One region of the Comamonas sp. E6 genome, then DNA from elsewhere that is predicted to be linked to it. Evidence: predicted binding sites of a transcription regulator. Region 1 holds the regulator's gene; each other region holds the start of a gene.

Region 1 (4,002 bases):
ATCAAGGCCGAGGCCGGCAAGCGAGCGTTCTTCCGCCAGAAGCGCGATACCGTGGCCGGTCAGCCCGAGGAGTTCATCGAGGGCGAAGGCGAAGTCATCGAGTACGACGGCAAGGCCGATATCGTCAAGTTCATCCGTCGTGGCGAGATGCGCCGCTACCGTGGCGGTCAGCTCAGCGATCAGGTCACGGGCTCCATCATCGTCTACAACAACATCACCGACGTCTATACCGTCGATGGCCAGAAGACCAGCGGCGGCCTGCCTAGCTCCTCCGTGGGACAGGGCGGCCGTGTGCGCGCCATCATGGCGCCCAAGGACGGCACGCCGGGGGCACAGCCCAAGCCTGCAACACCTGCCACGCAGCTGCGCCAGAGCATGACGCTGGGCGGCGAGAAAGCCGACGAGAAGAAATGAGCGAGCCGACTTTCTCCAGCAGCCGCAGCGGCGAGTCCGACAGCCGCCTGGAGGCCAAACATCTGGCCAAGTCCTACGGCAGCCGCAAGGTGGTCAAGGATGTGTCCCTGTCCGTGCAAAAAGGCGAGGTCGTCGGTCTGCTCGGCCCTAATGGAGCGGGCAAGACCACATCGTTCTACATGATCGTGGGCCTGGTGCGCAGCGACGGCGGCGAGATCTTCATCGACGGCCAGCCGGTGGGCGGCATGCCGATTCACCAGCGTTCGCGCCTGGGCCTGTCCTATCTGCCCCAGGAAGCCTCCATCTTTCGCAAGCTCAGCGTGGAAGACAATGTGCGCGCCGTGCTGGAGCTGCAAAAGGACGAGCAGGGCAAGGCGCTGACGCGCGACGAGATCGAAAAGCGCCTCACGGGCCTGCTGCAGGAGCTGCGCGTCGAGCATCTGCGCCAGTCGCCGGCGCTGGCGCTGTCAGGCGGTGAGCGCCGTCGCGTGGAAATTGCCCGCGCCCTGGCCACGCAACCGCGCTTTATTTTGCTTGACGAGCCTTTTGCCGGCATCGACCCGATCGCGGTGATCGAGATCCAGCGCATCATCGGCTTCCTCAAGGAGCGCGGCATCGGCGTGCTGATCACCGACCATAATGTGCGCGAGACGCTGGGCATCTGCGACCACGCCTTCATCATCAGCGACGGTCATGTGCTGGCCGAAGGCACGCCCGAGGAGATCGTGGAGAACGCCGATGTGCGCCGCGTCTATCTGGGCGAACATTTCAGGATGTGATGACCGCCACGCTCCCTCACTTTGTGCGGTCGCTGCCCCCAGAAGGGGCCCTGACCGGCTGCGCCGGGGTTTGCCTTGAGGTGGCCCGGCGGCAAACCCGTAGCACTGCGCGCGTTTGCAATGATTGTCTGGGGGCCGCGCCTCGATGAAGCCAGGTCTCTCGCTACGCGTTTCGCAGCATTTATCGCTTACGCCGCAGCTGCAGCAATCCATTCAGCTGCTGCAGCTTTCCACCCTGGAGCTGGCGCAGGAAGTCGAGCAGATGCTGGTCGACAACCCTTTTCTGGAACGTGCGGGCGATGAGGCCGAAACTGCGGGAGATGCTCCTGTAGATGTAGCTAATAGCGCCGGTGAATACAGTACTTCAGATAGTATTCATGCTGAAAGAGATGCATCGCAAGCGCAACAAGCTACTGAAACGGTAGCGGAGACATCAAACCCCGAAACCCCTGAAACGCTGAACTGGGAGGCCGAGGGCCTGGACGGTCAGGACGGGGAATGGGGTGGCGAATCCAGTAGCGAGTGGGATACGCCCTCGGCCAGCAGCTCCACGCGCAACCGCGATGGCGATGACGAAACCGATGCCATCGATCTGGCGCGCGAGCACCAGAGCCTGACCGACTTTCTCCATCGTCAGGCGCTGAGCCTGCATCTGGGCGCGGCGGACATGGCGGCGCTGCGCTTTCTCATCGAGTCGCTCAGCGACGACGGCTATCTCGAGGATTCCCTGCAGGAGCTGGCGCAAAGCCTGGCCGGCGACGACCTGGAAGAGCGCGAGGAGCTGGAGCAGCACTTTGTCATTGCGCTGAAGCTGCTGCAAAGCCTGGAGCCCGTGGGCGTGGGAGCGCGTGATCTGGCCGAGTGCCTGCAGCTGCAGCTGCGCGACCTGATCCGCACCGCCGAGGATGAGGGCACGACCGAGGCGCATATGAACCGGCTGCTGCTGGCGCAGGCCATCTGCGCTCAGCCCATGGACCTGCTGGCGCGGCGCGATCTGCGCAAGCTCACCAGTCTGTGCGGTGCGCGCGAGGAGCAACTGCGCGAGGCCATGGCCCTGATCGCCAGACTGGAGCCGCGTCCGGGGCGCCGCTTTGTCGACGTGGAACGCCATATCGTGGTGCCCGATGTCATCGTGCGCCCGGTGCGGGCCGGCTCGGGCCGGGTGGACTTCTCCGTGCAGCTCAACCCCGAGGTCATGCCGCGTCTGCGCGTGCATGACATCTATGCCAGCGTACTGCGCCGCCACAAGAACAGCGACGGCCATGCGGCGCTGCAGCAGCAACTGCAGGAGGCGCGCTGGTTCATCAAGAACATCCAGCAGCGCTTCGACACCATCTTGCGGGTCTCCGAAGCCATCGTGGAGCGGCAGAAGAACTTCTTTGTGCATGGCGAGCTGGCCATGCGACCGCTGGTGCTGCGCGATATCGCCGACACGCTGGGCCTGCACGAGTCCACCATCAGCCGTGTGACCACCGCCAAGTACATGGCCACGCCCCAGGGCACCTTCGAGCTCAAGTACTTCTTCGGTTCGGGCCTGGGCACGGAAACCGGCGGCAGCGCCTCCAGCACGGCCGTGCGTGCGCTGATCAAGCAGTTTGTCGATGCCGAAGATGCCAAGAAGCCGCTGTCGGACGCCAAGCTGGCCGATATGCTCAAAGAGCAGGGCATCGAGTGCGCGCGCCGCACCGTCGCCAAATACCGCGAGCAGCTCAAGATACCGACGACCACGCTGCGCAAGGCGCTGTAGGGCACCGCAGAAACAAGAAAGCCGCTGATGCATCGCACAGCGGCTTTCTTGCTCTGTCTTTAGGGCGGGAGCCTTGATAAGGCATTCCTCAAGCAAGGGGCAGCGAGCAAGAGCTGCCCTTGCGGCGATGCTGCCGTCCCCCTTGGGGGCGCCCGGCCAGGGGAAGGCGCGTAGCGCCTCAGGGGGTTATCAAGAAACCAACCACCAGATAAACCAGACCAGCACGCCAATCATCAGGCCGAACTTGAGGATCTTGTAGAAGGTCGGATTCCAGTCGCGGAAGGCGCGGCGGTACTTGCCCGCATAGAACGAGATCTTGAACAGCTTGCTGATCATGCCGCGCGGATCGCCCTCGTTGTTGGGCGAGCTGGCGGCGGCCACCACGTTCTTGCCCAGCCAGTGATTGAGCCACTGGGCAAAGCCATTGGTCATGGGGCGCTCCACATCGCAGAACAGCACGATGCGGTTGCCTTCGCTGCGGTTCTCGGCCCAGTGCATAAAGGTCTCGTCGAAGATCACGCCTTCACCTTCACGCCAGCTATAGGGCTGGCCGTCGACCTCGATCATGCAGCGGTCGTCGTTGGGGGCCAGCACGGCCAGGTGATAGCGCAGCGAGCCTGCATAGGGGTCGCGGTGCAGATTGAGCTTGGCGCCGGGCGGCAGCTCGGCAAACATGGCGGCCTTGACGCTGGGAATCGATTTCACCAGGGCCGTGGTCTTGGGGCACAGCTCCATGGCCGAAGGGTGGGCATCGCCGTACCACTTGAGATAGAAGCGCTTCCAGCCGGTCTTGAAGAAGGAGTTGAAGCCTGCGTCATCGTTATTGGCGGCGGCCTTGATCTGCATGTTCTTTTGCAGATTGACGGCTTCCTCGCGGATTTCACGCCAGTTGGCCTGCAGCGGCGCCAGCTCGGGGAAGGTGCTGGTGGGCAGATAGGGCGTGCGCGGCACCTTGCTGAACATCAGCATGAAGACGTTGAACGGCGCTGTGAACGTGGAGTGGTCAAACAATTGCTTGACCACCTTGTGGCGCACCTTGCCGCGCAGATGCATGTACAGCCC
Region 2 (4,002 bases), on a different contig from region 1:
TGGGCAATGGCTTCGATCCCCTGGATTTGCTGGCCTACGTCGTGGGCATCGGTGTGGGCACCATGATGGACTGGCTCTGGCAGAGGCGGCAGCGTCGCCTTGCCTGAGATGGCATGAATCGTGCTCGTCGTTCATGGCATCAACATGACGACAAGCACTACCCCATGAAAACGCCTCTGCACTATCTGGTGGCTGCAAGGCAAAGCGAGATTGCCGAGCTGGAGCAGATCAGCCGCGCCAGCAGCCTGGTGGCGAGCGTGTCCGAGCTCGTTCATGCGCTGCAGAAAGAGCGCGGTCTCTCGAATATCTTTCTGGTCAGCGGTGGAGCACAGGCGCAGCAGAGCCTGCTCGATCATGGCCGGCATGTGGACCGGGTCATGGAGCGAGTCTGCCTGGCGCTTGAAGAGCTGGGTGCGCGGGCGCCGGGTGCGCATGGCGCTCGCCTGTTCAACGCGATCGCCAATGCGCTGCAAGGCTTTGAAGCCCTGCCGCTGCTGCGCCGCCGGCGCGATGCGCTGCAGCTGAGTGCCGAGGATTGCACGCAGGCGCTGATCCGCATGATTGCGGCCTGCCTGACCGTGGTGTTCGAGGCGGCGGACAGCGCTTGCGATCCCGATATTGCGAAATTGCTGGTGGCGCTGTTTCATTTCATGCAGGGCAAGGAGCTGGCGGGTCAGGAGCGCGCCACGGGGGTTGCGGCGTTTACCGTAGGGGGCGGCAAGTCGGAGCGTCAGCGCCATTGGCTGCATCTGATCGAGTCTCAGGAGCGCTGCTTTCAGGTGTTTGCAGACTTCGCCAGTCCCTCGGGGATGGAGCGCTGGCAGCAGCAATGCGGGGCCTGCCCCGATATGACGGTGATCGAGAGGCTGCGTCGAATGGGCTGCACGGCGGGGGACGGCGTGCTGCTGGACCGTAGCCTGAGCTCGCCGTGGTTCGAGGCCTGTTCCAGCCGGCTCGATGCCATGCACCAGATTGAGGCATTTCTGGCCCATGAGCTGCAGGAGCAATGCCTGTGCAAGCTTGAGCAGGCCCGTACAGCGCTCTGCCAGCAACTGGCGCTGCTGGAGATGCAGCCGCAGCCTGGGACTCGTGCCGAAGCGGCTGCGGCCTTTCTGGGGGCCACGCAGTCAGCCGCCTCCTTGCCTGCGGAGGGTGCGTACGGGTTGCAGCTCGAGAAAAGCATCGTCTTGCTGATGCAGGAGCAATCCATGCGCCTGCAGGACATGCAGACCGAAATCGACAAGGCTCGTGCCACGCTCAAGGAGCGCAAGACCATAGAGCGGGCCAAGGGCGTGCTCATGAACTACCGCCAGCTCAGCGAAGGCGATGCCTACAAACTGATCCGCCAGACGGCCATGAACCAGAACCGGCGCATGCTGGATGTGGCCGAGGCGATTCTGGCCACGGTGGACTTGCTGCCCGGCAGCACCAATTCATAGCCTTGGCAGCGCGGTGTTTGTTGCACTGCACCAAATATGGGCCAAAACCGGGGAAGCAAAGCCTGCTCCACCTCTGATCAAGGTCTGGCATGGTTTGTGCATGACTGTTGATGTCAAGCAGACCAAAGGCGGTCGCGCTTAAAGCGTTATTACGAGTGACCTGGGACAACGGCGTCCTTTTCTCCTCACACCCGAGGAGGGAAGGGCGCCTTTTTGTTTTCCGGATCGCCTTCACCACGATTCTTGATGGAGTTTTCTCATGAGCCAGCGCCTTTCTTCGACTACTGTTCCCGTACCGGAGCCCGTATCTGCCGGTGGCCGGCGTGAGTTTTTGCGCGTGGCCGGTGTTGCCGCCCTCTATGGCACGCTCGGACACCATGGCGCCTGGGCCGCAGGCTCCGACGCACCGGAGAAGAAAGAGGTCAAGATAGGCTTCATCCCGCTGACCGATTGCGCCAGCGTGGTCATGGCCTCGGTGCTGGGCTTCGATCAGAAATACGGCGTGAAGATCGTCCCCAGCAAGGAGGCGAGCTGGGCCGGCGTGCGCGACAAGCTGGTCAACGGCGAGCTGGACTTCGCCCATGTGCTCTACGGCCTGGTCTACGGCCTGCATCTGGGGGTGGGCGGCCCAAAGAAGGACATGGCCGTGCTCATGAGCCTGAACAACAATGGCCAGGCGATCACGCTGTCCAAGGCCCTTGCCGACAAGGGCGCGGTCGACGGAGCCAGCCTGGCCAAGGTTATGGCCAGGGAAAAGCGCGAATACACGTTTGCCGGCACTTTCCCCACCGGCACGCACGCCATGTGGATGCATTACTGGCTGGCGGCAGCAGGCATCAACCCTTTGTCCGAGGCAAAGCTGATCACCGTGCCGCCGCCCCAGATGGTGGCCAATATGCGTGTGGGCAATATGGATGGCTTCTGCGTGGGTGAACCCTGGAACCATCGCGCCATCATGGACGGCATCGGTATTACGGCCAACACCACGCAGGACATCTGGAAGGATCATCCCGAGAAGGTGCTGGGCATCACGGGCGAGTTCGCGCAGAAGAATCCCAACACCTGCCGCGCCGTGATGATGGCGATTCTGGAGGCCAGCCGCTGGATCGACGCCAGCTTGCAGAACAAGACGAAGATGGCCGAGATCGTGGCCCAGAAGTCATACATCAACACCAGCGTGGACGCCATCAACCAGCGCATTCTGGGCCGCTACCAGAACGGCCTGGGCAAGACCTGGGACGACCCCAACCACATGAAGTTCTTCAACGACGGGGCCGTGAACTTCCCGTATCTGTCGGACGGCATGTGGTTTCTCACCCAGCACAAGCGCTGGGGTCTGCTCAAGGCCCATCCAGACTATCTGGCCGTGGCCAAGCAGATCAACCGCATCGACCTCTACCAGCAGGCGGCAAGCCAGCTCAAGGTCAGCGTGCCCAAGGATGTGCTGCGCACCAGCAAGCTGATCGACGGCGTGGTCTGGGACGGCAAGAACCCTGCCCAGTACGCCGACAGCTTCAAGATCAAGGCCTGAGGCCGCCATCCGACAGGAGAACCATCATGGTCAGTGCCGTACTTCACGCGCCGCTCGAACTCGATCCACCGCACGATCCGCAACTGGCAGCCCAGGCGGCCAATGATGCGCTGCTCGAAACCTCAAAAGAGATAGCTGCTGGCGCAGAACTTGTAAAGGCTGAAGTGCAAAAAGATATCAAACCCAAAGCGATAGTCACGGCTCCGGTTGCGGTGGCACCCAGCCGCTTGCGCCAATGGGCTGAACAGCTATTTGCTCAGGTCCTGCCGCCGCTGCTGGGGCTGGCGCTGCTGGTCGGGCTGTGGTCGCTGGTATCGAGCAGCACCGGCAAGAGCATTCCGACTCCGGCCGAGACCTGGGAGCAGGCCCTGCAGGTGTTCAGTGATCCCTTCTACCGCAACGGGCCCAACGACCAGGGCGTGGGCTGGAATGTGCTGTCCTCGCTGCAGCGTGTGGCCCTGGGCTTCGGTCTGGCGGCACTGGTCGGCATCCCTTTGGGCTTTGTGATCGGGCGCTTCGGCTTTCTGTCGCGCATGTTCAATCCCTTGATCAGTCTGCTGCGCCCGGTCTCGCCGCTGGCCTGGCTGCCGATCGGCCTGCTGGTGTTCAAGGGCGCCAATCCGGCAGCCATCTGGACCATCTTCATCTGCTCGATCTGGCCCATGGTCATCAATACCGCCGTGGGCGTGCAGCGTGTGCCCCAGGACTATATGAATGTGGCGCGCGTGCTCAATCTGTCGGAGTGGAAGATCGTCACCACCATTCTGTTTCCAGCCGTGCTTCCCTATATGTTGACGGGCGTGCGCCTGGCCGTGGGCACGGCCTGGCTGGTGATCGTGGCCGCCGAGATGCTGACGGGCGGAGTAGGCATAGGTTTCTGGGTCTGGGACGAGTGGAACAACCTCAACGTCAAGAACATCATCATCGCCATCTTCGTGATCGGCATCGTGGGCCTGGTGCTGGAGTGGGCCCTAGTCAAGCTGGCTTCGGCCTTTACGTTTGAAGAGGTCAAGACTTAACCCACCCCTGAGC
Region 3 (4,002 bases), on a different contig from region 1:
GCCAATGCGATGAACTCACTGGCCAACTCCGTGTACTGGGCCGTCGTGATCGATACGGCACCTCGTTCGCGTACCGGCACCTTCAGCGGCATCACGCATGCCATAGCCAACACGGCAGCCATCATTGCACCGACGCTGACAGGCTATCTGACTCTGCGTCATGGCTACTCGGCGATGTTTACTGCTGCAGCGGTGGCCACCGGCGTCGGAGTGGTCGCCATGTTGCTGGTGCGTCCGGGCCTGAAGCCTGGCAAGGCATAGGCGCTTGATTTCCATCCGGGCTTGCCCGGACGGAATCCAGTGAATGTTTTTTACAATTTCATAGCTTGCTGCGCGCCATTAAGAGTTCTTAGATATAAAACAGTCTGAAAACATTGATGAAAGAGCTGATAAAGCTATCAATACTAATGGTTCAGTCACAAAAAAGGCGCCGTAAGGCGCCTTGATGAAGCAGCGCACAGGGCGCTCTCACTTGGTCAGCGCGGCCTTCACGGCAGCGGACACCAGGCCCATATCGGCCTTGCCGGCCAGCTGGGCCTTGACGGCGCCCATCACCTTGCCCATGTCGCCGGGGCCGGAGGCACCCAGTTCGGCCACGATGGCCTGCACGGCTGCGGTGATCTCGGCTTCTCCCATGCGTTCGGGCAGATAGACCTTGAGCACTTCCATTTCGGCCTTTTCCACATCGGCCAGATCGGCGCGGTTGGCGGCTTCGAAGGCGGCGATGGAGTCCTTGCGCTGCTTGATCAGCTTGTCGACGATGGCGATGACGGCTGCGTCGTCGAGCTCGATGCGCTCGTCCACTTCCTTTTGCTTCATCGCGGCCTGCAGCAGGCGGATGGTGCCCAGGCGCGCGCTGTCCTTGGCACGCATGGCGGTCTTCATGTCTTCGGTAATCTGGGCTTTCAGGCTCATGGCTTTCTCCTTGGGGTGGGCGAACGGACGCTGACTGTCCATGCGCTGGGAGGTCACTGCGCAGCCGGGCAGGCTTGGCAGTGGCCAGAAAACAAAAAACCCGCGCCTGGCGTCCCGAGCGCGGGTTTGCGGCTGTTTTAAGGCCGACTGGTCCTAATCAACGATTAGTACAGCTTCTTAGGCAGTTGCATGCTGCGAACGCGCTTGTAGTGACGCTTCACGGCAGCAGCCTTCTTGCGCTTGCGCTCGGCTGTGGGCTTTTCGTAGAACTCGCGAGCACGCAGATCGGTCAGCAGACCCAGCTTTTCGATGGTGCGCTTGAAGCGGCGCAGGGCAACTTCATAGGGCTCGTTTTCTTTGACGCGGATGGTAGTCATTTAATTTCCAGATATATCTGTGCTGACAGAGGGTTCTCGGGAAGATCGGGCCTGAGAGCCGTGAACAGCGGTTTCCCCGCCACTTTTTAACTAGTATGGCCGACGGGGTAATGCCAGCAAAGTCGAGCATTATAGACCAAGACTTGGGCTGCGTCTTGAATGGGGTGTGAAGCAATTCGGCATCGGTCGCGCGTACATGGTTTTGCGGCAGCAGGCAGGGCGTTGTCGCAGACCAGATTCAGGCACCGCCATTGTGCCTTTTGGACTATCGGCGCGTTCAAGTCGCGTGTATTGCGGAGCGAGGCCGGATGCGCAATGCAAGAGCACGGTGCTGCCCAGGAGCCAGGACAGCCGAGCCCGGCGCTGGGGTTTCTTGGGAGTATCGTGTGCACGGAAATTGCATACAGTTTGAGGACTTTATTTCGTGACCGAGGTCAAGGAATAAGTGGGTTTCGTGCCTGTGCGCGTCGCTGTTTTTCTGTGTTCAAGGAGCTTCCATCTTGTCCAGCGCTTCTCATTTCTCATTTATTTCGCGTCGCCAATGGATGGCTTCGGCCGTAGCCGTGCCGGGCTTGCTGGCATTGACGGCCTGTGCCGGCAGGGCCGGAGTTTCCGGGCCTGCCGCATCCGGCGGTTCCCTGGTGGTGGGCGGTCTGTTTGCGGGCTCGCGCAGCGACAAGGGCTTTATGGAGGCCGGCTGGCGCGGCCTGGAAAAAGCACGCCAGGAGCTGGGCGTGCAGACCCGCTTTCTCGACGGCATGGCGCCCAGAAAGGAGTTGCTGGTGCCGGCTCTTGCACAGCTTGCGGAGCAGGGTGCGCAACTGGTGATTGCCCATGGCGGGCAGAACAATCAGGCCGCAGCCGAAGTCGCAGCGCGCTTTCCCAGAACCCAGTTCGTCGTGACCCAGGGCGCGGTACAGGGAGGCAATCTCTGCAGCTATGACGTGCTGCAGGAAGAGTCGGCCTATCTGGCGGGCGTGCTGGCGGCGCTGACCACCAAAACCGGTGTGGTCGGCCATATGTCGGGCATTCGCGTGCCCCCGGGGCTCAAGGGGCGTGCTGCCTATGCGGCCGGTGTGCGCGATACCGACCCCAGGGTCAAGCTGCTGACGAACTTCTCGGGCGATCAGGACGACAACGCTTTGTCGCACCGCATTGCCAAGGCCCAGATGGCTGCCGGTGCCGATGTGATCTTCACCATGCTCAACTCCGGCCGCGATGGCGTGACTCAGGCCTGCCGCGAAGCGGGCACGCGCCAGATTGGCAATGTGATCGACTGGACCACGGTGGACCCGCAGGTGTTCGTCGCTTCCGCCTGGGCCGATGTGGGCATTGGCGCGTTCTTGGCCGTCAAGGACATGCAGGAGCGCGGTGCGCCCGGCCCGGGTATTCGCAAGATTGGCCTGAGCGATCCGGCGGCCGTACGCCTGACAATGGGCCAGGGCGTGGCCGCCGCTGTGCGCGAGCGCGTGGCCAAGGCGTCGGCTGCCATCGCCTCGGGGCAGCTCAAGGTTCCCGAACACTATGAAGGCAAGGAGTTTTCTGCCTGATCGGGTGGTGCGCCGAAGGCGCTGGCAGCAAAAAAGGATGGCTCAACCATCCTTTTTTCATGGCGGCAGGCGCTTCGGTTCCAGTCGCTCAAACCATGACTGACTGCTTTTCCGCCATGGCCTGGGCGCAGGCGGCGGCACTGGCCCAGGCCCACTGGAAGTTGTAGCCGCCCAGCCAGCCGGTGATGTCTACCACCTCGCCGATAAAGTACAGGCCCGGCCGGGTCTTGCATTCCATGGTTTGCTGGGACAGCACCTTGGTGTCCACGCCGCCCAGCGTGACCTCGGCTTTTTTATACCCCTCGGTGCCCGTGGGGGTGATCTCCCAGCGCGACAGCTGCTCGGCCAGTCTGGCCAGGGCCTTGTCGCCGGCCTCGTTGATGGGGCGCTGCAGCTCGGGCATGCGGCCGACCCAGGCATCGGCCAGGCGCGCGGGCAGGTGGGCGGCCAGCTCGTTGGCCACCAGCTTGCGCGAGTGGAGCTTGGCTTGGGCCAGCACCTCGGCCAGATCCACGCCAGGCAGCAGATTGATCTGCAGCGGGGTGCCGGGCTTCCAGTAGCTGGAGATCTGCAACACGGCGGGACCCGAGAGGCCGCGGTGGGTGAACAGCAAATCCTCGTGGAAGCTCATGCGCTCCTTTTTGCTGCCGGTGCTGATTTCCACAGGCAGGGCCAGACCGGCCAGGCCCGCGTAGGGTTGCCAGCCTTCGCCGTCGAAGGTCATGGGCACTAGGCCGGGCGTGCGCTCGATCAGCGGCAGATCGAACTGCTGGGCCAGGCGGTAGCCGAAGTCGGTGGCGCCTATCTTGGGAATGCTCAGGCCGCCGGTGGCAATGACCAGATTGGCGGCCTGTACCAGGCCACGATCGGTTTCAATCTGATAGCTGAAATCGCTTTCTGTGTCTTGGTTTGACGGCGAAAGCACTACTTTCTTGACCTGGCAAGGCTGCCAGCGCTGCACGCCGCCCGCGCTGCACTCGGCCAGCAGCATGGCGATGATGTCCTCGGCCGAATGGTCGGCAAACAACTGGCCCTTGTGCTTTTCGTGGTGGGCAATGCCGTGTCTGTCCATCAACGTGATGAAGTCGGCAGGCGTGAAGCGCGAGAGGGCCGAGCGGCAGAACTGAGGGTTCTGCCCCACAAAATGCTTGTGCGGCGCA

The links. Region 1 encodes sigma-54, which starts transcription at its own class of promoters, with help from an activator protein. Its sites were predicted from a motif close to TGGCANGNAANCTGCTTT; they were not measured.
Region 2: a site for sigma-54 is predicted at 1,525-1,542, ahead of CSE6_RS01660 (CmpA/NrtA family ABC transporter substrate-binding protein). Genes of this name have one in related genera too.
Region 3: a site for sigma-54 is predicted at 1,679-1,696, ahead of CSE6_RS17625 (BMP family protein). Genes of this name have one in related genera too.

What each region holds. Positions count from the first base shown of each region.
Region 1 covers NZ_BBXH01000012.1:177,224-181,225, reverse strand. Annotated here, with positions in the region: gene lptA (lipopolysaccharide transport periplasmic protein LptA) at 1-414, shown strand, start outside; gene lptB (LPS export ABC transporter ATP-binding protein) at 411-1,193, shown strand; gene CSE6_RS11880 (RNA polymerase factor sigma-54) at 1,339-2,940, shown strand; gene CSE6_RS11875 (aspartyl/asparaginyl beta-hydroxylase domain-containing protein) at 3,130-4,002, opposite strand, start outside.
Region 2 covers NZ_BBXH01000005.1:134,579-138,580, forward strand. Annotated here, with positions in the region: gene CSE6_RS01650 (DUF2809 domain-containing protein) at 1-107, shown strand, start outside; gene CSE6_RS01655 (nitrate- and nitrite sensing domain-containing protein) at 114-1,439, shown strand; gene CSE6_RS01660 (CmpA/NrtA family ABC transporter substrate-binding protein) at 1,699-2,970, shown strand; gene ntrB (nitrate ABC transporter permease) at 2,997-3,989, shown strand.
Region 3 covers NZ_BBXH01000019.1:123,712-127,713, forward strand. Annotated here, with positions in the region: gene CSE6_RS17610 (MFS transporter) at 1-261, shown strand, start outside; gene CSE6_RS17615 (GatB/YqeY domain-containing protein) at 469-915, opposite strand; gene rpsU (30S ribosomal protein S21) at 1,080-1,292, opposite strand; gene CSE6_RS17625 (BMP family protein) at 1,793-2,842, shown strand; gene CSE6_RS17630 (NAD(P)/FAD-dependent oxidoreductase) at 2,931-4,002, opposite strand, start outside.